Regions from separate parts of the Paenibacillus sp. 102 genome, predicted to be linked through region 1. Evidence: riboswitches for the same ligand, from Rfam matches in the RefSeq annotation. Region 1 holds a riboswitch; each other region holds the start of a gene.
The links. Region 1 has a riboswitch for S-adenosylmethionine ahead of AAIE21_RS03975 (methionine biosynthesis PLP-dependent protein). Riboswitches for the same ligand answer to the same signal wherever they lie in the genome.
Positions count from the first base shown of each region.

Region 2: another riboswitch for S-adenosylmethionine. It lies ahead of AAIE21_RS11855 (ECF-type riboflavin transporter substrate-binding protein); the one in region 1 lies ahead of AAIE21_RS03975 (methionine biosynthesis PLP-dependent protein).
Region 3: another riboswitch for S-adenosylmethionine. It lies ahead of AAIE21_RS12655 (MetQ/NlpA family ABC transporter substrate-binding protein); the one in region 1 lies ahead of AAIE21_RS03975 (methionine biosynthesis PLP-dependent protein).

Region 1 covers NZ_JBCGHT010000001.1:741,446-749,846, reverse strand. The annotation lists gene AAIE21_RS04000 (MBL fold metallo-hydrolase) at 97-726, shown strand; gene AAIE21_RS03995 (class I SAM-dependent methyltransferase) at 735-1,847, shown strand; gene AAIE21_RS03990 (ArsR/SmtB family transcription factor) at 1,998-2,288, opposite strand; gene AAIE21_RS03985 (MBL fold metallo-hydrolase) at 2,627-3,472, shown strand; gene metC (cystathionine beta-lyase) at 3,522-4,685, opposite strand; gene AAIE21_RS03975 (methionine biosynthesis PLP-dependent protein) at 4,682-5,794, opposite strand; SAM riboswitch class I at 5,864-5,976, opposite strand; SAM riboswitch class I at 6,373-6,483, shown strand; gene AAIE21_RS03970 (bifunctional homocysteine S-methyltransferase/methylenetetrahydrofolate reductase) at 6,554-8,386, shown strand; gene metH (methionine synthase) at 8,386-8,401, shown strand, end outside.
Region 2 covers NZ_JBCGHT010000003.1:515,373-523,773, forward strand. The annotation lists gene AAIE21_RS11850 (ABC transporter ATP-binding protein) at 1-938, opposite strand, end outside; gene AAIE21_RS11855 (ECF-type riboflavin transporter substrate-binding protein) at 949-1,497, opposite strand; SAM riboswitch class I at 1,637-1,754, opposite strand; gene AAIE21_RS11860 (aspartate/glutamate racemase family protein) at 1,899-2,579, shown strand; gene AAIE21_RS11865 (ATP-binding protein) at 2,664-4,445, opposite strand; gene AAIE21_RS11870 (Cof-type HAD-IIB family hydrolase) at 4,763-5,623, opposite strand; gene AAIE21_RS11875 (DUF1540 domain-containing protein) at 5,976-6,131, opposite strand; gene AAIE21_RS11880 (Vat family streptogramin A O-acetyltransferase) at 6,205-6,855, opposite strand; gene AAIE21_RS11885 (MFS transporter) at 6,845-8,116, opposite strand; gene AAIE21_RS11890 (cytochrome P450 family protein) at 8,396-8,401, opposite strand, start outside.
Region 3 covers NZ_JBCGHT010000004.1:98,108-106,508, reverse strand. The annotation lists gene AAIE21_RS12675 (YjiH family protein) at 126-1,454, shown strand; gene AAIE21_RS12670 (GNAT family N-acetyltransferase) at 1,604-2,182, shown strand; gene AAIE21_RS12665 (GNAT family N-acetyltransferase) at 2,192-2,689, shown strand; gene AAIE21_RS12660 (YdcF family protein) at 3,028-3,657, shown strand; SAM riboswitch class I at 3,830-3,918, shown strand; gene AAIE21_RS12655 (MetQ/NlpA family ABC transporter substrate-binding protein) at 3,977-4,795, shown strand; gene AAIE21_RS12650 (acyl-CoA dehydrogenase family protein) at 4,809-5,969, shown strand; gene AAIE21_RS12645 (methionine ABC transporter ATP-binding protein) at 5,976-6,737, shown strand; gene AAIE21_RS12640 (methionine ABC transporter permease) at 6,727-7,389, shown strand; gene AAIE21_RS12635 (YdbC family protein) at 7,551-7,772, shown strand; gene AAIE21_RS12630 (SH3 domain-containing protein) at 8,203-8,401, opposite strand, start outside.

The DNA.
Region 1 (8,401 bases):
TTTAGAAATGATTGTCGAGATAGCATCGTTTCTTTTCCTAAGGGAAAGAAATGTTGTATCATAAAAGTAAGTTTAACTACTGGAGGAGATTTTAAAATGAAATGGATACAAATGCCATTAGGGCCATTACAAACAAATGCATATATTTTAAGCAATGATCAAAAAGAATGTATTATTTTTGATCCAGGTAGTGAAGGAGAGAAGCTCGTAACGTATTTACAAGAAGAACAATTAAAACCATTAGCGGTTTTATTAACGCATGCTCATTTCGATCATATTGGTGCCGTTGATACTGTGAGAGATGCTTTTCATATTCCGGTGTATGTACATAGGGAGGAAGCAGATTGGTTAGGTGATGCGGATGTCAATGGTTCACAAATCTTTATGATGAATCGAAGTATTACAGCGAAACCGGCTGATCAAATGATTGAAGGTGAAGGAACGTTAACGATTGGAGCCTTTACATTTGAAATGTTTGAGACGCCAGGGCATTCTCCAGGTAGCATTTCGTATTATTGTAAAGAGGCAAGTGCTGTATTTTCAGGTGATGTATTATTCCAAATGAGTATTGGTCGAACAGACTTACCAGGAGGAAGTTTTGCAGAATTAATTGGAAGCATTGAAGAAAAACTATTTGTACTGCCAGATGAAACGGCAGTATTATGCGGACATGGACCAGAAACAAATATTGGTTTCGAAAAAGAAAATAATCCATTTTTACAATAAGGAGCTATATGGTGATGGAGTTCATTTTAAGAAAATGGATGGAGAAAGAAAAGGATTATTCGATTTCATATAGCACATACATGAACCTTGCACTATATGATGAGGAGTGCGGATACTATATGAAAGAACGTGAGAAAATCGGAAGGAATGGTGACTTTTTTACAAGTAGTAATATTTCTTCTGTATTTGCAAAGACATTCGCACGTTTTTTTATTCGTCTTGTCCAAAATGGAGAAATCCCTCCAAATATTTGTGAAATTGGCGGAGGAACAGGGAGATTTGCTTATGCTGTTTTACAAGAATGGAAGCAGTTCTCTCCGGAGACTTTTACAAATTTACAGTATTCTATTATTGAAGTGAGTCCTTTCCATAGAAAATTACAAAAACGTCAGCTTGATTCATTTCAAAATGTTTCGCAGTACAAATCCTATGAGGAGTTAGGTGAGTCTTTTACAGGAGTTGTTTTTTCAAATGAATTGTTTGATGCATTTCCTGTTAAAGTGGTTGAGAAGCGAAATGGCAATTTGTATGAAGTACGGATTACGTATACGGATGAAGGAAAGCTTGGGGAAGTAGTAAGGCCGATAGAAGAAAGCATAAGGAGTTACCTCCAAAGACATCATATTGAACTTTCTGAAGGACAACGATTTGAAGTGCCACTAGCAATGGAAACCTATGTGCAAGAAGTTGCAAGATGGCTCAAGAAAGGCTTATTCATCACGGTTGATTATGGATATATAATGGCGGAGTGGATGCATCCTGCGCATCGTGAAGGGAGTTTAAGAGGGTATTATAACCATAGGCTCATTCGGAATCCGCTCGAGTATCCAGGTGAAATGGATATAACAACACATATTCATTGGGATGAATTGAAGAAAATAGGAGAAGAGAGTGCTCTATATACAGTGTGGCATACAAAACAAAGGGAGTTTTTACTTGCGGCAGGTATATTAGAACAACTTGCTAGTCATCAAGATTCCGATCCTTTTTCTGCGAAACAGAAACAAAACAGGGCGATTCGTTCTATGATTTTACATGGAGGGATGAGCGATGCTTTTGATGTTGTTATGCAAAAAAAAGGAATGTCACATTTTGATTTAAAGCAGTATTTACATATATAGAAAAAAACAAGACGTAGAATGATTCTGCGTCTTGTTTTTTTGATACGACTTTAGGATATGTAGTATTGTATATTTTCTCTCATGATATATATTTATATTAAAGATATGAGATAGAAAATATAGAATACGCCCTTTTCTGTTTGGTTACCCCTAACCTAGTAATACACGAACAAGTTGGATGATTGTTTCATTTTCTACTTTGTAGTAAATTTCTAATCCTTTTCTTTCACTAGAAACAATTTTAGCGCTTTTTAATTTCGCTAAATGCTGTGAAATCGTAGATTGTGGCATATTTAAGCCTGTGTACATTGTCGAAACATTGCTTGGACCACGTTCGATTAACCCTTTTACAATACATAAACGAACAGGATGAGCAAGAACTTTCAATAATTCTGCATTATTTTCGTACAGTTCTAATTCCTTTTGAAAGGTTTCTAACATGTTTTTTCCACCTCCATGCGAGCTGTTATACCCATACTATACATACCAAAAATCTAAAGAAAAGAAAATAGTTGTTGCAGAAAAAATGTTCTAAAGTAAAGAAATTGTAAGAAAAGAGAACGTGATGTAAATAACTTTGCAAAATTTGTACTTTTTGTAACAAGATGTTTTTTGGTGAAAATTACAATATGTTTGAAGATACAGATACATTTATAACACGATTTTATCATGAATTTTTTGTTCTTTCAAACAAATATACAAAATTTTTAAAATAATAAGAAAAAGGTGTTTTATACCCTTATATAGAATAGAGATTTTGGATGGAAAGAGGGGATAACATGAAAATTGAATTTTTAGGAACAGGTGGAGCGATTCCAATTCCAAGACCGGGAAGCAATAGTAAAGTGTGTAAAGAAGCTCGTGAAAAAGGTGTCCCGTATAGCCGGATGGGACCGAGTGTGTTTATTCATGATATTAATTTATTGATTGACACGCCAGAGGAAATACGTTTGCAATTAGAACGCGCTCATATTCATAGAGTGGAAGTAGGAATTTATTCACATTGGCATCCGGATCATACGATGGGAAGAAGGATTTGGGAAACAATGGATTTTCAAACAAAGAAAGATTGGGAAACAATCGTTTATTTACCAGAACAAGTAGCTGAGGATATGAAACAATTTTTAGGTTCATGGGATCATTTACAATTTATGCATCAACAAGAATGGATAGATCTTCAAGTTTTACAAGACGGGCATTCTTTTATTAAGAACAATATTAAAGTTACCCCGTTCCGTTTACATGAAGAATATGTATATGCGTTCTTATTAGAAAAAAATGAAACGAAAGTACTAATTGCACCTGATGAACTATATAAATGGAAACCGCCAGCGCATTTAATAGGAAATTTAGATTTAGCAATATTACCAATGGGGATGGTTGAATTTAACTGGAAAACAAAAGAGCGGTTGCTCGAGCGTGCGTACATTGAGAGGATACGAGAAGGGACATTTGAAGAAACGTTAGAAGTTGTGAAAAAACTAAGAGCGAAGAAAACAATTATTACGCATGTTGAAGAAGTTGACGATCTTGGTCATGATGAACTACGTGAAATCGCGATGGTCCTTCAAGAAGAAGGGCTTAATATTATGTTTGCATATGACACTATGCAAATAGAAATCTAAAAAGAACCTCATTAAGGTTCTTTTTAGATTGGAGTTTAAACGAATGTATTTATGCATTTACAGGTTCTTCGACATAAGAAAGTGCATTTTCAAAATCAGTAATTAAATCATCTACATTTTCAAGGCCAACTGATAAACGAAGCAATGAATTAGAAATACCTCTTTCATCACGTGCTTCTTGTGATAATGCTGCATGTGACATTTTTGCAGGGTAAGAAAGGATGGATTCCACAGCTCCTAAACTTACCGCGAATACAGGAAGTTTCACTTGTGATAAAAATTGGCGCAGCGCATCTTCAGATTGCAACGTGAAAGATAAAACAGCACCGGAAGATTTTGATTGTGTTTGTTGTATGTTATAGCCACTGTGTGATTCTAATCCAGGATAATACACATTCTGAGTTTTCGAGTGCTTTTGTAAGTAATGAGCAATTTTATTCGCATTTGTTGCTGAGTGTTCGAGACGTACGTGTAATGTTTTCAGACCGCGAAGAACGAGAGAACAATCTTGTGGTCCTAATATAGCACCAAATGCATTTTGCAAGAAGCCGAGTTTTTTAGCGAGTTCCTCATCTTTTACAACCGCTAATCCAGCTGTAACATCACTGTGACCAGAAATAAACTTTGTCGCGCTGTGGAGTACAACATCCGCTCCGAGTTCAAGTGGTTTTTGGAATAATGGTGTTAAAAATGTGTTATCAACAAATGTAAGTGCCCCGGCGGATTTTGCTAATTCGCAAACAGCACGAATGTCGGTTACTTTTAATAATGGATTGGATGGTGTTTCAACGTAAAAGACTTTTGTGTTCGGTCTAATATTTTGTTTTACTTCTTCTAAATTTGTCATGTCAACGAATGTATGCGAAACTCCATAACGAGATAGAACCTCTGTTACAATGCGATAAGTCCCTCCATACACATCTTCAGAAATAAGAACATGATCGCCTTGTGATAAAAGAAGAAAGGCAGTAGAAATCGCTGCAATTCCAGATGCAAAGGCAAATCCTTTCGTTCCCCCTTCTAGTAAAGCGATAATATCTTCTAGTGCTTCTCGCGTTGGATTACCAGATCGACTGTAGTCGTATTTTCCAAATGTATCTACATCAAATTGATGGAATGTTGATGTATTATAGATGGGAACGTTAACAGCGCCTGTTTGTGAATCATGTTTATATTGGTTATGAAGTAAGAGTGTATCTATTGAATAACTCATATTCTTACACCTTCTTTTACATGTTTAATAGCTTGCTTTAAGTCTTGAATTAAATCTTCACCGTTTTCAATACCAACGGAGAAACGAAGGAGGCGATTACATACACCGCGTGCTGTACGTACTTCTTCTGGGATATCTGCATGTGTTTGTGTTGCTGGATATGTCATTAAACTTTCAACTCCGCCAAGGCTTTCTGCAAAGGTAATTAATGATAAAGATTGTAAGAAAGGATTTATCCATTTTTCATCGCGAAGCCGAAATGAAATCATACCGCCTCTTCCTGGATAAAGAACATCGGTTACACCGTCTTCCTCGTTTAAATAAGAAACGATTTTCTTTGCATTTTCTTCGTGTTGTTTCATACGAAGAGCTAATGTTTTCATACCGCGAATTAATAACCATGAATCAAATGGGCTTAGTACAGCACCAGAAGCGTTATGATAGTGGGCAAGTTCTTCGCAAAGCGCTTGACCTTTTGCAACGACAAGTCCGCTTAATACATCGTTGTGACCACCTAAATATTTTGTGGCGCTATGAAGGACAATATCTGCTCCTTCTGTCAAGGGTTGTTGTATATAAGGAGTGTAGAAAGTATTATCTACAATAAGCAGGACGCCATGTCGTTTTGCGACAGTTGCGACAGCTGCAATATCGGTTACTTGCATTAATGGATTGGTTGGTGTTTCTATAAAAATAGCTTTCGTTTGAGAAGTGATGGCTTGTTCTATTTGTTTAATAGATTGTGTATCTACGTATCTACATCGAATATTCCATTTTTCCTCATGCTCCGAAAATAAGCGATAGGTTCCTCCATATAAGTCTTCTGATACGATAAGTTCATCTCCAGACCGGAATAAAGAAAGAACAAGAAGAACAGCTGCCATTCCTGAACTACAGGCATAACCTCGCTCACCTTCTTCTAAATCAGCAATTGCGTGTTCTAAAAGACCACGTGTTGGGTTCCCTGTTCGCGAATAATCAAAACCTGTTGATTTTCCGATTCCTTCATGACGATAAGCTGTTGAAAAGTAAACAGGGGGATTAACCGTTCCTGTTGTAGTTTCGCTACGATTTCCGATTTGAGCTAGTTTTGTTTCGATTGTTGACATGTGAAATTCCTCCTTGATAAAAATAAAAAAGCCTTCTAAGAAGAAGGCTTTCATGCGAATATAGTCTTCTTCTTATCTGTCAAATCTTTTCACAATTTGCTGGAATTAGCACCTTATTAACGAACGTGTTAATGGTTGCTGAGGTGTCATAGGGCCAGTCCCTCTACCTCTCTAGATAAGAATAGTTTGTATGAAATTTTATTATGATTTTAACTTTACAACAAAAGATAATTGAATTGCAACTTTATTTTAAATAATTTTTATTTTCCTTCTAATTTCATTGACTTTTAGTCTATCTCATGCTAAATTTATGAAAAAATTAACAAAGATTGTTATATAAATACAAATTGAACAACCGACATAAAACTTTTCTATTAAGGTGGGAAGAGCATCCGTTTATACATAGAAGCGGTCACATCCTCTTCTTACCCCATGCAAAGTTAAAACAAAGGGAGAAAACGAGTGTAAGTCACCTTTTGTTCTTCGTGGCGGCGACTTATATATTAGAAAATCAAAATGGATTTATATGAAAGGATAACCTATTTTCTTTTAATTACATACAAAATAATAAAGACAAACTCTTATTGAGAGCGGTGGAGGGAAAGGCCCTGTGAAACCCGGCAACCTTCAAACGAAATGTTTGAAACGGTGCTAATACCTGCAAAACAATGTGTTTTGCATGATAAGAGGAGGATAGATGATATCCCCCTCTTCAAGGTGAAGAGGGGGTTTTTATATTGATAGAAAAGAGGGAGACAAGTGAAAATTTTAGATCTATTGTCAAAAGGAATTGTTATCGGTGATGGAGCAATTGGTACGTTATTGCATTCCCATGGGTTGCAAAGTAGTTTTGAAGAATTAAATCTATCAGATCCAGATTTAATTATATCTATTCATAAACAATATGTAGCTGCTGGTGCAGATGTGATTCAAACAAATACGTATGGAGCAAATGAAGCAAAATTACGTACATATGGACTAGAAAATCAGGTTGTTCAAATTAATAGAGCGGCGGTAAAACTGGCGAAAGCATCTGTGACAGATAAGAATGCTATTTTAGGTACAATTGGTGGAATGAAACATATCGGTGCAGTCACAACGACTGATATGGAACGGGAATTTATGTTGCTTGAGCAAGCTGGGGCATTAATAGAAGAACGTGTGGATGGGCTATTACTTGAAACTTTTTACGATGAATTTGAATTACTACATGCAGTGAAAGTGCTAAGGAAGAAAACGGATATACCAATTATTGCGCAGCTAGCGCTTCATGAAGCTGGCACAACACAAAATGGGAATGATGTAAATGAAATATTAGCGCGGCTTTTAGATTACGGTGCAAATGTAGTCGGCTTAAACTGTCAGTTAGGACCGCTTCATATGACGGAAGCTTTTAAAATGATATCGATTCCGAAAAATGGTTATTTATCAGCTTATCCAAATGCAGGCCTTCCAAACTATGTAGAAGGACGGTACGTATATGAAGGAAGCCCTGCTTATTTTGAAGAGATGACACCAAAATTTATTGAACAAGGTATTCGTTTGCTAGGGGGGTGTTGTGGTACAACGCCAGCACATATCGAAGGGATGAAGCGTGCGATTGCGAATGTAACGCCTGTTACAGAAAAACAAATTGTTCAAAGACAACAAGTAGTTCATATGCAAACAAAACGTGCTAGCACTCATGTTACGCTCGCGGAGAAAGCAAAGAAGCAAACAACAGTTGTCGTTGAGTTAGATCCGCCAAAGACATTGGATACGCAGCGCTTTTTTGAAGGAGCAAGAGCATTGAGAAGAGCGGGAGCAGATGCGATTACGTTAGCGGACAACTCATTAGCATCTCCGCGTATTTCAAATATGGCAATGGGGGCATTATTAACGAAGCATGATATTCCAGTGCTGACGCATTTAACGTGCCGTGATCATAATGTGATTGGCTTGCAATCTCATTTACTTGGTTTATCAGCTTTAGGAATGGAAGAAGTGTTAGCTTTAACAGGTGACCCGGCGCGAGTTGGGGATTTTCCTGGAGCAACTTCTGTATATGATTTGTCTTCTATTGAATTAATTAAAATGATTAAAGAAATGAATGAAGGGCGTTCTATTTTAGGGAAAACAATTGGCCCTGCGACGAGATTCTCTGTTGGAGGAGCTTTTAATCCGCACGTGAGACACTTAAAAGCAGCGGTGAAGCGGATGGAGAGAAAAATTGCAGCTGGCGCTGAGTATTTCTTAACACAACCAATTTACGATATATCCTTAATTGAAGAAGTATACGAGGCAACAAAGCACTTAGAACAACCAATCTTTATTGGAATTATGCCTTTAGTAAGTAAGCGTAATGCTGATTTTCTTCACTTTGAAGTGCCAGGTATTACATTGCCTGAGGAAGTAAGACAGCGAATGGATGGGCATGAAATGCAAGAAGCTGCAATTGAAGAAGGGATTCGTATTTCGCAAGAATTAATTGATGCCGCGATGAAATACTTTAATGGCATTTATCTCATTACACCGTTTTTAAAATATGAAATTACAGAAAATCTTGTTAAGTATGTGAAAGAAAAGCAAGAAGTGAAAGAAGGAATCAACTGATGAAATCAATAGAAG
Region 2 (8,401 bases), on a different contig from region 1:
TTTTTGTGAGAATATGAAAATGAGAGATTCTCTATTTGACATAAGATTTCTTTTTTAGGTTGTTTTTTAGAAGCGGTAGAGCTCATCATCCATTGTTTTACCGTTTTATTTAACTTCTCATTATTTAAAGTTTCAATTGGATATATTTCTTCATCTAAAATATTCATTTTTAGATTTTTTAACGCTTCAATATATACAGGTTCTCTTAATCCTATATTTTGTAGAATGTTTGTTTGTAAAATCCTTTTTGGTGAATCGATTGCTACAATTCTCCCTTCCTCTATTAATATGATTTTATCAAGGTCTAATTTTAGTATTTCTTCTATTCTATGCTCAATAATAACGATTGTTTTATTTGATTGTTGGTGAACCTTTTGAATAAGTTCTACTGTTTTCAAACTACTTATAGGGTCTAAATTCGCTAGTGGCTCATCAAATAATAATATGTCAGCATCTGTCGTTAGTAGCCCAGCAAGAGATACAGATTGTTTTTGGCCACCAGACAATTCATGTGGGCTTCGTGAATGAAATGCGTGCATCTGTACTTTCTGCAAAGAGTCCATAACAACCGCCTTCATTTTCTTCTGTTCTACACAATCGTTTTCTAGTGAAAAAGCAACATCTTCTCCTACGGTTAAACCAATAAATTGGGAATCTTGATCTTGTAAAATAGTTCCTACATGCTTACTTTGTTCAAAAATACTACCTTTTCGTGGATCCTTACCACATATTGAAATGTTCCCAGTACTTGATCCTTCATATGAAAAGGGGATCAGCCCATTTATACAATGGGCCAACGTTGATTTTCCTGATCCACTTCGACCGACAATCAATACTTTTTCTCCTGGATAAATATGGAATGTAACATTCTTTAAAGTAGGTTCTGTCACTTGTTTATATTGAAATGTGAATTGTTCAAAGGAAATAATAGGCTTCATTGTACTATCCCTACTTTTCAATTTTTAAATGTGTATGTTTTTTATTCGCCTTCGCTAATCCAAGTGTAATTGGTAAACCAAGAATTAAGAATACAAGGACATCTGCAATCGTTGCACCAAATACTTGAATAATAATTTTATCTAAAGGTTCCCCCATAACGATAATATCAAAAGCACCGGCAAATATAATTGCAATGACAATCCCAATTAAACCAGTTACAGCAAAATATGAAATATCTCGATTATGGAATATTCCATTTTTCACACTGAAACTCGCTCTTTTTTGTACAAGTCCCATCGTAAATCCAATAATTCCTGAGCTAAGTACCCACCCCCACCATATCCCCCATCCAGCGATAATATCTGTCACTGTATGACCGATAAGGCCAATCAAAAGCCCTGCAAATGGCCCGAAAATTGCACCAAAAATTGTTAATATAGCTAGAGCAGGTTTTATAAATGTGTTTGGGGCAATTGAAAGTCCCCATAGACCTAATACACCATATATTGCAGAACCGATTCCAATTGCTACGACTAATTTTGTAGATAATTTGTTCATATGGATTCTCCTCTCATTCCAGTTAGCTTATATTAGTCCTATATGTAAAAGAAAATTGAATTATGCATCTTCACTTCCTTTCTTCCCAATAAAAAATGACCTCTTCTATAAGAGGTCATTTGCGTATGGAGATATGATCCTCTTATCTTTCAAAAGACAATACGTCTTTTGCGGAATTAGCACCTTCCTATTTCTATGAATAAATAGGGGTTGCTGAGGTTTCATAGGGCCGTTCCCTCCACCTCTCTGGATAAGTATTCGTTTGTAATTTGTATTATTGCATTAACGTAAATTAATTTCAATATTTTTCTTTTTTGAAAAACAAATAAATAAATCATTGTATTCTCATCGGAATTATGGAATAATTAATGTAACAAACGGGATAACGGGAGGAATTGATCATGAAAGTAATTGGGCTAATTGGTGGATTAAGCTGGGAATCAACATCTCTTTATTATAAACATATTAATACGCTAACTTTATCTCAGTATAATCATAATGCAAAGCTTGTTTTATATAGCATGGATTTTGGCGAAGTGACAACTTTATTACAAAATCAACAATATGAGGAAGTGCAAAACCAACTCGTTCAAGTAGCAAAAAAAGTAGAACATTCCGGTGCAGATTGTATACTTATGTGTTCAAATACAGTACACCAATTTGCGGAAGAAGTAGAACAAGCAATCTCTATCCCCCTTCTCCACATTGGAGATGTAAGCGCTGAAGAAATTGTTGAACATGATGTGAAACGGATTGGTTTACTTGGAACAAAACAGACAATGGAACAAGATTTTTATAAAACGAGACTAGCTAATTATGGTATTGAAACAATTATTCCCGAAGAAAATGAACGAAATTTCATTCATCATGTCATTCTCCACGAATTAAGCAAAGGTATTATTTCACATCAATCCAAAGACCGTTTCTTACAAATCATTCAAAAACTCATTGAAAATGGCGCAGAGGGAATTTTATTAGGATGTACAGAAATACCGTTACTCATTTCACAACAAGACCTTTCTATCCCTGTATTTGATACTGCTTTTTTACATGCTAAAACTGCAGTGCAATTCGCCGGCTAATAAAGAAAAGAAGCTGTCTTACAAATAATAAGACAGCTTCTTTTCTTTATTGTAACTCTATATTAATTTTCCTCATTGCTTTCTTTACAAAACCCCTGTTATAGATGGCATAGTCGAATGAGAAGTCACCTGCTCACTTTGAAACATGGGTAAATAAATAGTAACCAATGTTCCTACTCCTACCTCACTCATAATACTAATTCTTCCGTGATGACTCTCAATAATTTTATAACTGAGCATTAATCCAATACCCGTTCCTTTTTCTTTCGTACTATAGAAAGGTTCGCCTAGCCTTTTTATTCTTTCCTCAGGAATTCCTATGCCCTCATCTACCATATTAATAATAACTTCCTCACACTCTGATTTTTTCACAGAAATAGAGATTTTCCCACCATCTGGCATTGCTTCAATTGAGTTTTGTAAAATATTAACAAAAACTTGTTTTAATTGATTTTCACAACAATCAATCATTAATTCTTTTGACTCTATATACAGATCAATTTGAATATTTGTCATAATTGCCTTTGTGTTGATTAACGAAACGACATTTCTTAAGATCGAACAAATATTTTTCTTTTCAGTTGGAATGACATCAGTCTTTGCAATCGATAAAAACTCATGAAGTATAGATTCAATTCTTTCAATCTCTGATAGCATAAGATCAAAATATTTATCTTGATCTTCTTGGTTTATTTGAAATAATTGAATAAATCCTTTGATTACTGTTAATGGATTTCGGACTTCGTGGGCTACCCCGGCCGCTAATTGTCCAATTGCTGCAAGTGTATCTGATTTATTCAATAACTCTTCAGTCTTTTTCCGTTCGGTAATATCCCGAACAATTATCATAATCTTATCTTGTAAAAGTGGTAAACACCTAGCTTCAAAGAAACTAATACTTCCTTTAAGTGTTAGCGGATACTCAACAATAACTGTCGATTCCTTTTGTTGTACTTGATGAATGGCTTCTTGAAATTGCTGTGCTACAGGTGATGGCAAGACTTCGTAAAACTTTTTCCCCATAAATGATTCTGCAGGTACGTAAAATTTAGCTGTTGAACCGGCTTTATAATCTATAATTGTTCCATCAGCTTCAGTTAAAAAACATAAATCAGGTAATGCTTTGAAAATAAGCTCTAGCTCAGAAGTTTGCTGTTTTAATTGCTCTTCAATCCCTTTTCGATGAGTAATATCAACTCCCACTGCCCAATAACTATAACCAGGTACTGGGAATTGCTCTGAAATATTTGACCACATGATTGTTTTTATTTCTCCATTTTTGCATGTTAAATTCATTTCCCAATCTCGAAAACTTTTTCCACGAGTAGAAAATTTCTTTTGGATTTGCTTGCGATAGCTTTCATCAGGGTATAGCAATTCAAGCGCTTTGGGATTCCCAACGATCTCTTCCGCAGCATAGCCCGTTACAAGCTCGCATTCACGGTTCCATAATAGGAAATTTCCATCCTTATCAAGAGCATCGACTAAAATAGGCATGTTTTGCAAAATTGTATGTAGCTGTTCTTCTTTTTGAGAAAGTAAATGTATATTTTTCGTTTGGTTTTGAAGTTTATTCATTGCACTATCGACAATGAGATTTGAAAGCATTTCGAAGTATTTTTGACAAGTACGGATGTCATTTTTTTCTGAACAAGCAACAAATGACCCAAGACGTTGTTCATGTAAAAAAAACGGAATTTCAATCTTTGTAAATTGTATATTTTCTTCTTGATTTATACCAAATGAAAAAACACATTCCATATTTTGATCAAGAAGTTGATGTGAAATGTTTGTTAATTTATAAAATTGTTCTGCCATGGTTTCTATTGTGTTCACATCAATGAGTTCCAATAGCCGAGCATTCATTCTCTTTCCACCTCTATATGTAAAATTAATACCATTTTTTATTCACGCTTCTCCATTATACGAATAATGTTCTCGTAGGTATATAGTAAGAGCGTAATTATTCAAATAAATTTTATTTTTCAATAAAAAACGTTCGAAATGCTATATAATTCCCTTTCCATAAATGTGTTATTCACAAAATATTCACAAAAAAATTTAAAAATATATACAATTCTTCCAATATATTCTATAAAATAAAATGTAATAAGGCTTCTATGAATCTCATAGAATACCTTACCCCTAATAAAAATAAAAAAGAATCCTTGTTGGATTCTTTTTTATTTTTTTACCATGACATATTGGTAAAGAGCATGTGCAACGCCGTGTTCTTCATTCGATAGTGTTTCATAGTGACAAATTTGTTTAATTTCGTCCACTGCATTTCCCATTGCGATAGATATATTTGCCTTTTCCATCATAGAAATATCATTTAGACCATCACCTATTGCAATAGTATTTTCTACTGGAACATTAAGATGTTTCGCTAAAGTATATAAACCATTACCCTTTTGAGCATCACAATGATTAATCTCCACATTATGCCAATATGAAGCGGTAATTGCTAGCTCTGTATTATGTTGAAAATGCATTTTTAACTTTTTTAATTTCTCCATATCATAGGAAAATGGTAAAAGTTTATGCACATAAATCTCTTCTTCTAATATGGATTTACAACTTTCTGTTATATGAAACGCTGTATGTTCAAGGTATAACGCTGCGATGCTTTCAACCTCTTCTTGATCAATATCTTTATTTGACCTTTTTATCCATTCTATTTCATGATTCACACTTTCTTCACCATACGCCGGAACGTATACACCTCTGTCTGTATACAGTTGATAATACATACGATTTTGTTCAAGATACTCGACAATTTCAAGTGCCTGTGTATTTTGAATTGGATATCGCTTCATCATTTTTTGATCCGTATAAATAAGAGCACCGTTTTCTGCAATAATAGGACATTGTAAATTAGCTTCCAGTAGTAAACGTTCAATATCTACGATAGAACGTCCTGTACAAATCGCTACCACATGCCCCTGCTCCTGACATTTCCGAATCGCTTCTGCATTTTCTTTACTAATCACTTTATTTCCCGAAAGAAGAGTCCCATCTAAATCAATTGCAATTAGTTTCATTGTTCCGTCACCACTTTCTATAAATAAACATGCTCGTATAGATACATACACTAGGTATCGTTTTCATACTTGCGACATCAAGCACAACTTAGTTATAGTTTATGAAAAGCGTTTCAGGTCAAGGGATATTTTTCAGTTCGCTTGAAAATTTGTAGATATTATTAGGAATGGTATGACACTGTATTTTTTGTTGAACGAGACTCCTGCGCATTTTGCGATTAATTAAAATGGCTTCTTGCATGAAAAAAATATAAAAAATAACAAGAAAAGAAAAAATAGTGAATGAAAATGAGATTTATTATCAATACTATAATTAATAAAAGGGCAACCCCATACGGTTACCCTTTATCGTTTAAGCTTCAGGAATAAATGTTTTGCAATCAGTTTCTTCCGTCTTAGATGCTTGGTTACCTTTATGACTCACTACATAAATTGCATCTGCGTTACATTTGTTTCCGTTACCCCAATATTTACAGTTGTTTACTTCACATAAAACATCTTGTGCCATAAGTATCACACCTCCTTATTCTTTTATCATTAACAAATTTGTGAGGTATGATACCATTTGGTGATTCATTTTTTTACTTTTGACGTACTTTTTTGCTTAGAGTGATCTTTCTTAAAGCTCCCATATTCCCACTTACAATTACATCAATATTGTTAGAAATAGTCTTACTGTCCAAGTCCCACCACTTTATTTCTAACAATTCATTTATTATATCATTTGAAAATCTCTTTTTTATCTCAATAGCAGGATTACCACCCACAATTGTATATGGCGGAATGTCTTTTGTTATAACAGCCTTCGCAGCAATAATCGCTCCATCACCTATTTTAACTCCAGGCATAATCGTCGCATCCATACCAATCCATACATCATTTCCAATTACCGTATCTCCTTTAAACGGTAAATCAGAAAGTGTAGGCGTGAATTTCTCCCAGTCATGACCGAAAATATTAAATGGATACGCTGAAAATCCATCCATTCTATGGTTTGCGCCATTCATAATAAATGTAACACCGGGTGCTACGCAGCAGAATTTCCCCATAACCAATCGATCTCCAAAAATTTCATAATGATATAGCACTTGATCTTCGAATGTTTCCCCATCTTTCGAATCATAATAAGAATAATCTCCAACAATAATATTTGGTTTTGTTATTGTCTTTTTAATAAAATGAACACTCTTGTTTCCTTCAATCGGATATTTCACATTCGGATTAGGATTCATGCTGGACGGCACCCTCCTCATTTGAAGTTCCTACTACTGGTTTCAAATTGTATATTGGCAAAATAAATAAGGAACCAATAATAAATAGTAATGCTGTTCCTTCATACATTGTACTAAGTGAAAATACTTCTTTTAATGAACCGGCAATACTCATCGTTAATACCATTGAACCTGTAAATAAAGGGCTTAAAATCCCATTTACCCGTCCAATAAAGTCTGTATCTGAGTTTTGAATAATGAGTGTGTTTATCCCAATTTGGATACAAGGAAGAGCTAGACCACTGAAAAACTGAGCGATAAGAGTAATCCATAAATTTGTAGAAAATCCAATGATACCAATCCCAATCGCCTGTGCAAACATCCCCAAAATTAACATCTTTTGCGGAGCAACATTTTTGGCAAAAACCATTGCTAAAGCTCCTCCAATAATCATTCCTGCTCCATTTACAGTCAATAACCATTGTAAGCCTTCTTTTGATAAACCTAATTGTTCTGTCACGATAAAAATCCCTAGCGGTTGAATGAGACCGATGCCCAATCCAGCTGCCATAAAACAAATTCCGAGTAATGTTAATGCTTTCTTTGCTTTTACATATTTAATCCCATCCACCATTTCTTGTAGTAAGCTAACTTTTTTCTTTTCTTCTTGTTCTTCAACATCTTTTGGCAGAAATAACAACATTAAAGCCGCAAGTAAGAAAGCAATACCTGTCACAACAATGGAAATGTAAATTCCAAAGGCTTGAAATATAAATGTTCCAAGTATAGGGCCTAATATCATAAAAATTGCAAAAATGGTCTGATATAAAGACATGGCCAATTGTACTTCTTCTGTAGAAAGATGTTGTTTAAATAACTTCATACCTGAAGGCTGTGAAAATTGTGAAAGAATCGCAGAGATTAGTGTAACAAAAAATACAACTTTCCACGTACCAAACATAAGTGTGAGAAGTACCGCAAAGACAGATAAAGAGCTTAAAGTTTCACACCAAATCATTGTTCTTTTTGGTTTCCATCTATCCGCGAACGTCCCTCCTATAAATGAAAAAATAAAAATTGGTGCAAATTCTGCAACTGAAATCATAGAAATGGCAAATGCATCGCCATTCGTCATATCCATTACATATAGCAGTACCGCAAAGTTTCGGATCCAAATCCCTACTTGGAGAAATAATGCCGAAGCAATGATCGCTTGCACAAATCGATTTTTTAATACTACAGACATATTATTCTTTGGTTTCGTTTCTACATTCATTGACATAAAAAAGCCCCCTATTTCGCATTCTAAATAGGAGGCAGCACAATCATATCATAAAAGACAGGTCTATTCGCAGCGCGAAAATACATCCCTTTTACATATAAAAATGTACATACTAATCCTATTCAGAAGAATATTTCGTTTTATAACGAAGATTTCTTGAAAAATAGAATTAGTTGATCATTGGGATGTCTTCACCCTTCCGTTTCGATTTAAAAATGACACATACATACTCTATGTAAACCATTTAAAATATATGCATGTCTCAATAACCTATTTATTCTAGAA
Region 3 (8,401 bases), on a different contig from region 1:
CCCATCCTTTTTCGGATAGCTGATTTACACTTACATCTTACAGTTGTTATTTAATATATATAGAAAAAAAAGAGGAGTGCGAACTATTTATACAGAATATTTAGATAACTGGAGGTGTAAAAGAATTGAGCCAAATTGAATTAGAAAACAAAATCGTAAAAACAAGGCAGGAGAAACAAATCATTCTTCGTTTTATCCTTGCTAGTCTAGTTGGTATCTTTATGTTTTTTGTTCCTGTCACAATCAATGGAACCTCATCGATCATGATTGACCACATTGTATCTTGGATTCGAGCAGTAGTTCCGTCAGCTGTACCATATTATGCTTTATTTGTCATGACAATTGGTGCAATATATCCGTTTTATACAAAGAAATGGAGTGCATCAATTGTAGATATTTGTTTTTCATTCTTAAAAGTTATTGGAGTCGTATTTGGAGTATTGTACTGCTTTAAAATAGGACCAGCTTGGTTTTTTGCTCCTGATGTTGGACCATTTTTGTATGAAAAGTTAGTGATCTCAGTGAGCTTGCTTGTTCCAATCGGATCGGCATTTTTAGCATTATTAGTCGGATATGGCCTATTAGAATTTATCGGGACATTTTGTAGACCGATTATGAGACCATTATGGAAAACGCCGGGGCGATCAGCAATTGATGCAGTTGCTTCTTTTGTGGGGAGTTATTCGCTTGCCTTATTAATTACGAACCGTGTGTATAAAGAGGGGAAGTATACAATTAAAGAAGCTGCCATTATTGCGACAGGCTTTTCAACGGTTTCGGCAACATTTATGATTATCATCGCTAAAACGTTAAACATTATGCACTTATGGAATTTGTATTTTTGGACCACACTTATCGTAACATTCATTGTAACCGCTATCACCGTAAGAATCCCACCACTACGAACAAAACCAGATACATATATTACTAAAGAAGGTTTTCCAGAACCAGTTTATAAAGAGAAGATGTTAGAGCGCGCTTGGGAAGATGCGTTAGAAGTATCGAAATCGGCACCAAGTGTGATGAAAAATATTTTGGTTAATCTAAAAGATGGATTCATTATGACGATGGGGATTTTGCCATCCATTATGTCTGTTGGATTAATCGGTATTTTACTTGCAAAGTATACACCGGTATTTGATTGGATTAGTTACATATTCTATCCGTTTACATGGTTGATGCAGCTCCCAGAAGCAGAACTAGCCGCGAAAGCAGTATCAGTTGGAATTGCTGAAATGTTTTTACCATCATTACTTGTTGTGAGTGCACCGCTTGTAACTAAGTTTGTGATTGCGGTTGTATCCGTATCATCTATTTTATTTTTTTCAGCATCGATTCCATGTATTTTGTCTACAGATATTCCGTTAAAAGTTTCCGAACTTATTATTTTGTATGTGCAAAGAACAATTTTAACATTGGTGATTATTACGCCAATTGCATATGTTTTGCTTTAAGGGAAAAAGGCTCGCTTATGCTATAAAAGTGAGTCTTTTTTTCTGTATTATTGGATTTAAAGTGATAGAAAATAAAATTTAGAATATTTTGTTATATGTTACGTGGCAAACTATAATATAGCTAGGTACATAGAAAAGGAGATTTGTTTATGGAAATAATAAACGAAAGAGCGATGCTACGATTAATGGGTGCAAATGATGTAGAAAAATTATTTGCTATTGTGGAAGGAAATAAAGAAATATGGACGTATTTAATAGCTAAAATGGACAACTATCAAGATATGGAGCGATATGTTGAAACCGCAGTAAAACGATATAAAAAGGGAACGGATTTACCATTTGTTGTGATAAATCAAAAGACGAATGAAGTTGTCGGCAGTACACGTTTGTACAATATATCAACAGAAAGCAAGACTGCCGAGCTTGGTCAAACATGGTATCATCCGAGTGTACAGAGAACGAGTATAAATACGGAATGTAAGTACATGTTATTGCAATATGCGTTTGAAAAATTAAAGATGCTGCGCGTGCAAATAAAGACAGATTTGCGAAATGAAAAAGCGCAGCGAGCAATTGAAAGGCTAGGTGCAGTAAAAGAAGGAGTATTACGAAATGAAAGAAAGTTACCGAGTGGCTATGTAAGGGATGCGGTAGTATATAGCATCATTTTGAGTGAGTGGCCAGTAGTGAAAGAGCAACTACTGAAAAAAATGGATTTACATAAATAGGAGGTTTACATGATAAATATTGAAACAAAGCGACTAAAGATGATTCCCTTTACATTAGAACTTGTCGAGGCAACGATAAAAGGAAGAGAAGAGTTGCAGGAAATCATACCATATAAAGTATCTTTAGACTGGCCAATGCCTGATTATAAAGATATTTTGCCGTGGATTGCGGAAGGTTTACGGAAAAATCCAAAGCAAAGTAAGTGGAGTGGACTCATTATTCATAAGGAAGATAATGCAATTATTGGTGATATGGGTTGTAAAGGTGCACCTGATTCAACTGGTACAGTTGAGATTGGATATAGTATCGTATCAGATTATCAAGGAAATGGTTATGCGACTGAGATGGCGAGAGCTTTTGTAGAGTGGCTTAAGCAGAATGAGGAAGTAAAAACGATTAAAGCAGATTGCTTAACGAGTAATGTTGCTTCAAGTAGAGTGTTAGAAAAAGCAGGCTTTACATGTGCACTTGAGGAGCAACATATGAAATATTGGATTATAAAGTAGATAGAAAAAAGAGGTTCGTTTCTATGAAATTAGGAAAATCTCTTCTTTTTTTCTTACAAAATGATAACTTCTTTTATATACTTTTGTTTCATCATTCCCTTCTGTGAAGAAATTCGTTACAATAGAGTTGTATGAGAAATTTGTACATAAATCAAATTCATAAAGTATGAACCGCAAATAATAGTAAATTAAAAATCCTCTATTTGAATGAAAACCCTTTATAGCACGAATCAATTGTTGAGAAAAGTGCCTTCTTTCAAATAAACTCAAATATAATGATTCAAAAAAGATCATTTTAAATTAATAGAAGTATGGATGATGCACGGAGGCTAGTACAAATGAAACAAAATAAGAAAAGTAAAAAAAGAAGAATCTTGCAAGTGTTCTTGCTTATGATTAGTTCTATGATTCTATTTGTAAGTTATGTAGCTTACGATATTTGGAGTTATCGCTTTAAAACAGACGAGGTACCTACAGATGCTGCTGTTGTACTAGGAGCGGCGTCTTGGAACGGAAAGCCGTCTCCTGTATTTCGCGAAAGAATCAATCATGCGATTTCCTTGTATAAGAATGGAAGTATTAAAAAAATTATTTTTACAGGTGGTACCAAATTTGAAGCGGAGCAAGAAGAAGCACGTACTGCAAAAGCGTATGCAATAAAACATAACGTAAAGGATGAAGATATATTAATTGAAACACAGTCGCGTTTTACAGAAGATAATTTAAAGAATGCGAAACAGGTCGGAATTGATAATGGCTTACATACATACACGATTGTAAGTGATCCTCTTCATATGAAGCGAGCGATGAAAATAGCGAAGCATATTGGGATGGATGCATATGCATCACCAACGCCAACATCAGCATATAAAACATTAGATACAGAAATTCCGTTCTTTTTTAAAGAATTATGTTCTTATATTGGGTATGTTGCATCGTTACCTTTACGTATGCTGAAAGGTGATTAAACAAGTAAGAGAAAGGATAGATAAGGCAGAACTACTCTGCCTTATCTATCCTTTTTGTTATGTGAATATGTTGTAATTTTCCTATAACTTTACAAATTATAGAAAATTTTTATAATAAAAGCCTTGTATTTTCATCGGAATAGTGACACAATAGAGAACATAATAAAATATAATCTTATCGAGAGAAGTGGAGGGAACGGCCCGATGAAGCTTCAGCAACCTATCTGTAATAAAAAGGTGCTAATTCCGAGTAGATAAGAAGGAAAAGAGATGACAACCTTCTTATATGTAAGGTTGTTTTTTAGTAGGAGGAGAAGGGATGAAGCGTTTATTTTTTGCACTTGTAAGTATTGTATGTAGTTTATTTATCATTACTGGTTGTACGCAGACATCAGGGGGCAATCAAAAAGAGATTCGTTTAGGCTTTACACCTGGTCCATATAGCGATCAAGTGAAAAAAGCAGTACAACCGTACTTAGAGAAAAAGGGATACAAAATTAAAATTGTTGAGTTTAATTCGCCAAACGAAACAAATCCTGCATTAACGAATAAGGATATTGATGCAAATATATTTCAAAGTACTGCTTTTATGAAGTCTTACGCAAAAGAAAATAATGCGAAAATTTCAAGTATTATTCAAGTTCCATCAGCACCTCAAGGTGTATACTCTGAAAAACATAAATCATTAGATGATTTGAAAGATGGAATGAAGATTGGGGTACCCAATGATCCAGTTAATTTAGAACGGGCATTACGTATTTTAGAAGAGATTGGCTGGGTGAAATTAAAAGGAAATGTAAATATTTTAACAATCTCTGAAAAAGACATAACGTTTAAAAAGAAAGATTTCAAATTAGTACCGCTCGAATCACCACAAATCCCAAGGGCAATGAAAGATTTAGATTACGGCATTATTAACGGAAATCTTGTCATTTCATCTGGACATAAGTTAAAAGAAGCATTGGAATTAGAAAAAACACCTCCGCAACACAGAATTATTGTTACTGTTCGTGATGAAGATAAAGAAAAACAATTTGCGAAAGACTTAATTGAAGCGTACCATTCACCAGAATTTAAAAAGATGATTCAATCTGAAGAACAATTTGAAGGATTCGTACTTCCTGATTACTTAAAGTAAAGGAGATCTTGATATGACATTATCATTTATAGAAACAGAAGAACAAGTTCTCGTATTGGAGAAGATAAAGGAATTAATTCCGCAGTTTGCAGGAAGGGAACATCAACTGAGTGAACTCGGATCTTTTCCTTTTGAAAATATTAAAGAGTTGCAGCATATCGGTTATACGAAGTTAACATTACCAAAAGATGTCGGAGGAAAGGCAATTTCGCTATATGACTTTGTTTTATTTCAAGAAAAGATTGCAGAGGGAGACGGAGCAACAGCTTTATCAATTGGCTGGCACCTTGGGATTGTGAAGGAACTTGCTGAAAATCGTTCATGGAAACCCGATATGTTCGCTTGGTTTTGTGACGAAGTAAAAAAAGGCGCTCTTTTTAACAGAGCGGCAACGGAACCAAAAACAGGGAGTCCAACGCGAGGCGGAAAACCAGAAACGTTAGCTGTACAAAAAGGTGATAAATGGATTATAAACGGGAGAAAGACTTTTACAACGATGGCACCTGTACTCGATTATTTCATTATTTCAGCGAGTATTGAAGGAAGAGAAGAGATTGGGGAATTTGTAATTCCAAGACATGAAAAGGGTGTGTTTATTGAGGAGACTTGGGATAGTGTTGCGATGCGCGGAACCGCTAGCCACGATCTTGTACTGCAGAATGTTGAAATCCCGAATAAATTTTTTACAGATGTAAAAGGTTCGAAGTCGAAACCGAAAGGAATTGGATGGTTACTTCATATACCAGCATGCTATTTGGGAATTGCACAGGCTGCAAGAAATTATGCAATTGATTTTGCGAAATCATATCAACCGAATAGTTTAAATCACCCAATCAGCTTGCTTCCAAACGTTAGAAGATTAGTAGGCGAATTAGAGTTAGAACTCTTGCAAGCTCGCACTTTTTTATACCAAGTGGCGAAAAAATATGATGAGGCGAAAAATAAACAATCCTTGCAAGCAGAATTAGCAGCAGCGAAATATATTGCGACGAATGCAGCGATATCAATTGTCGATAAGGCAATGAGAATTGTAGGGGCAAAAAGTTTATCTGAAAAGAATCCGCTGCACCGCTATTATTTAAATGTTCGCGCTGGTTTACACAATCCACCAATGGATGATGTAACACTCTCATTACTAGCAGACGATGCTTATAAATCAATTGAAAAGGAGTGAGTGAACGTGATAACGTTACGCAATATAAATAAAACGTTTCAGACGAAAGAAGGTTTATTTCACGGTGTAAAATCAGTCTCTTTACAAATTGAAGAACATGATATATACGGAATTGCTGGCTTAAGTGGTGCGGGAAAATCTACGTTATTACGTACAATGAATTTACTGGAAAAACCAGATTCAGGTGCAGTCATTGTAAATGGTAAAGATTTAACAAAGTTATCGAAAAAAGACTTACGAACAGCCAGACAGTCAATCGGGATGATTTTTCAACATTTTCATCTTCTTCATAATAAAAATGTATCGGATAATATTGCCCTGCCATTAGAATTGAAATCAGTTTCAAAAGAAGAGAAAGAAAAACGAGTGAGAGAATGTTTAGAGATTGTTGGTTTAAGTGATAAAGCACATCATTTTCCTTCACAACTGAGCGGTGGGCAAAAACAGCGTGTTGCGATTGCTCGTGCATTAGCAAATGATCCTAAGGTATTGCTTTGTGATGAACCGACATCGGCACTCGATCCGAAAACGACACTTTCTATTTTGCAATTTTTACAAAAGATAAATAAAGAGTTAGGAGTTACAATCGTAATCGTAACGCATGAAATGAATGTCATTAAACAAATTTGTAATAAAGTCGCGGTAATGGAAGAAGGAGAAGTTGTTGAATCATTCCACTTACGCGACCAACATTTAAAACCAACAACAGAAATTGCGAAACTTTTATTAGGAGTAGAGCAAGAGAGGGGCGTTGCACATGTTCAATAATGTTATTCCGCTCCTTCCAGAGATTTGGACATCGCTTTTACAAACATTATTAATGGTTGGACTTTCTGTGGGAGCAGCAATTATTTTAGGGGTTCCTTTAGGTGTAATTTTGTATTTTACAAGTAAAGGACAAATTTTGGAACAAAATATTGTCCATCGTATTTTAAATGGTATCGTAAATATTATTCGTTCATTTCCATTTATCATTTTACTAGTAGCACTTGTACCTCTCACAAGAACTTTATTGGGAACTACAATCGGTCCAATCGCTGCAACGATTCCTTTATCAGTAGCAGCAATCCCTTATTTTGCGAGACTCGTAGAGCAAGCGCTGCGCGAAGTTCCAAAAGGAGTAATCGAAGCTGCTGAAGCAATGGGAGCAACTCCGCTGCAAATCGTGTGGAAAGTACTGCTTGTTGAAGCGCGTTCAGGTCTTGTATTAAGCTTAACCGTTTTAACGGTAAGTTTTATTTCCTACTCCGCTATGGCGGGAGTTGTCGGAGGCGGGGGTGTCGGGGACCTAGCAATCCGCTTTGGATATTATCGTTTCCAAACAGATGTTATGGTTGTTACGGTACTTATGCTTGTCATTCTCGTTCAATCTGTGCAATTTATTGGGAATAGAATTGCTGCGAAAATTGATAAACGGTAAGTATAAAGGCTTCGGTGTATATCGAAGTCTTTTTTTAGTGCGAGATGAACAGTTAAAAGGTGTTCAATGATCAACGTGCAGGAAATTAGCACTATCGATATAGATATGAGAGAATGTAGGAGACAAAAACAGGGAATATATACTGTAAGGGGTGAACAACAGTGGCGGAAATTAAGTTTGATATTCAAAAAACTTTTGGAGCTATATCACAGTCACCTAAAGGCTGGAATAAAGAGCTCAATTTAATCAGTTGGAACGGAAAAGAGCCAAAATATGATTTGCGTGATTGGGCGCCTGAGCACGACAAAATGGGGAAAGGTGTCACATTAACGATGGAAGAGTTAAAAGCGTTAAAAGATATTTTAAACAGTATGGAGTTATAAAAACGGAATGTTTTGTGCAAATAAAACCACTTTTGAATCGTTATTCAAAAGTGGTTTTTGCATGATGTGCTAGAAAAGACTATACAATCTTTGTCTTTGTATCTCCTTTTTTATGATGTTCCGGTATGTAGATATATTGAGATACAATGAGAAGAACGCTTATAAAAAATACAGGGAACATACTCGATATAAATAGGCCATCAATCTTTAAATGAATGATTAGACAGACGATAATAATGAGTGATGTATATAAATGAGAAATGTATTTTTTGAATCGTATTTTAAATACTTCCAGTAATGTTTCGCAGCATACAAATAGGATGAGCATACTTAAAAAATATATATTGGTATCATAAATAAGGAAACAACAGATCAGGCCGAAAAAGGCTAGATACTCAATGAGTAACGGAATATTACGTGGCATAAGGTGTTACCTAACCAAGTAAGGGAGCGGATCAACGGCATTTGTTTTTTCAAAATTCCATGCCCCATTATGTAATTCAAAATGAAGATGTTGCCCCGTTGAATGTCCAGTATTCCCCATCTGACCTAACACTTGTCCAGTTTGAACGCGATCTCCGACTTGGACAGATCGGTTTTTCATATGCGCATAAACAGTTGTATATAAT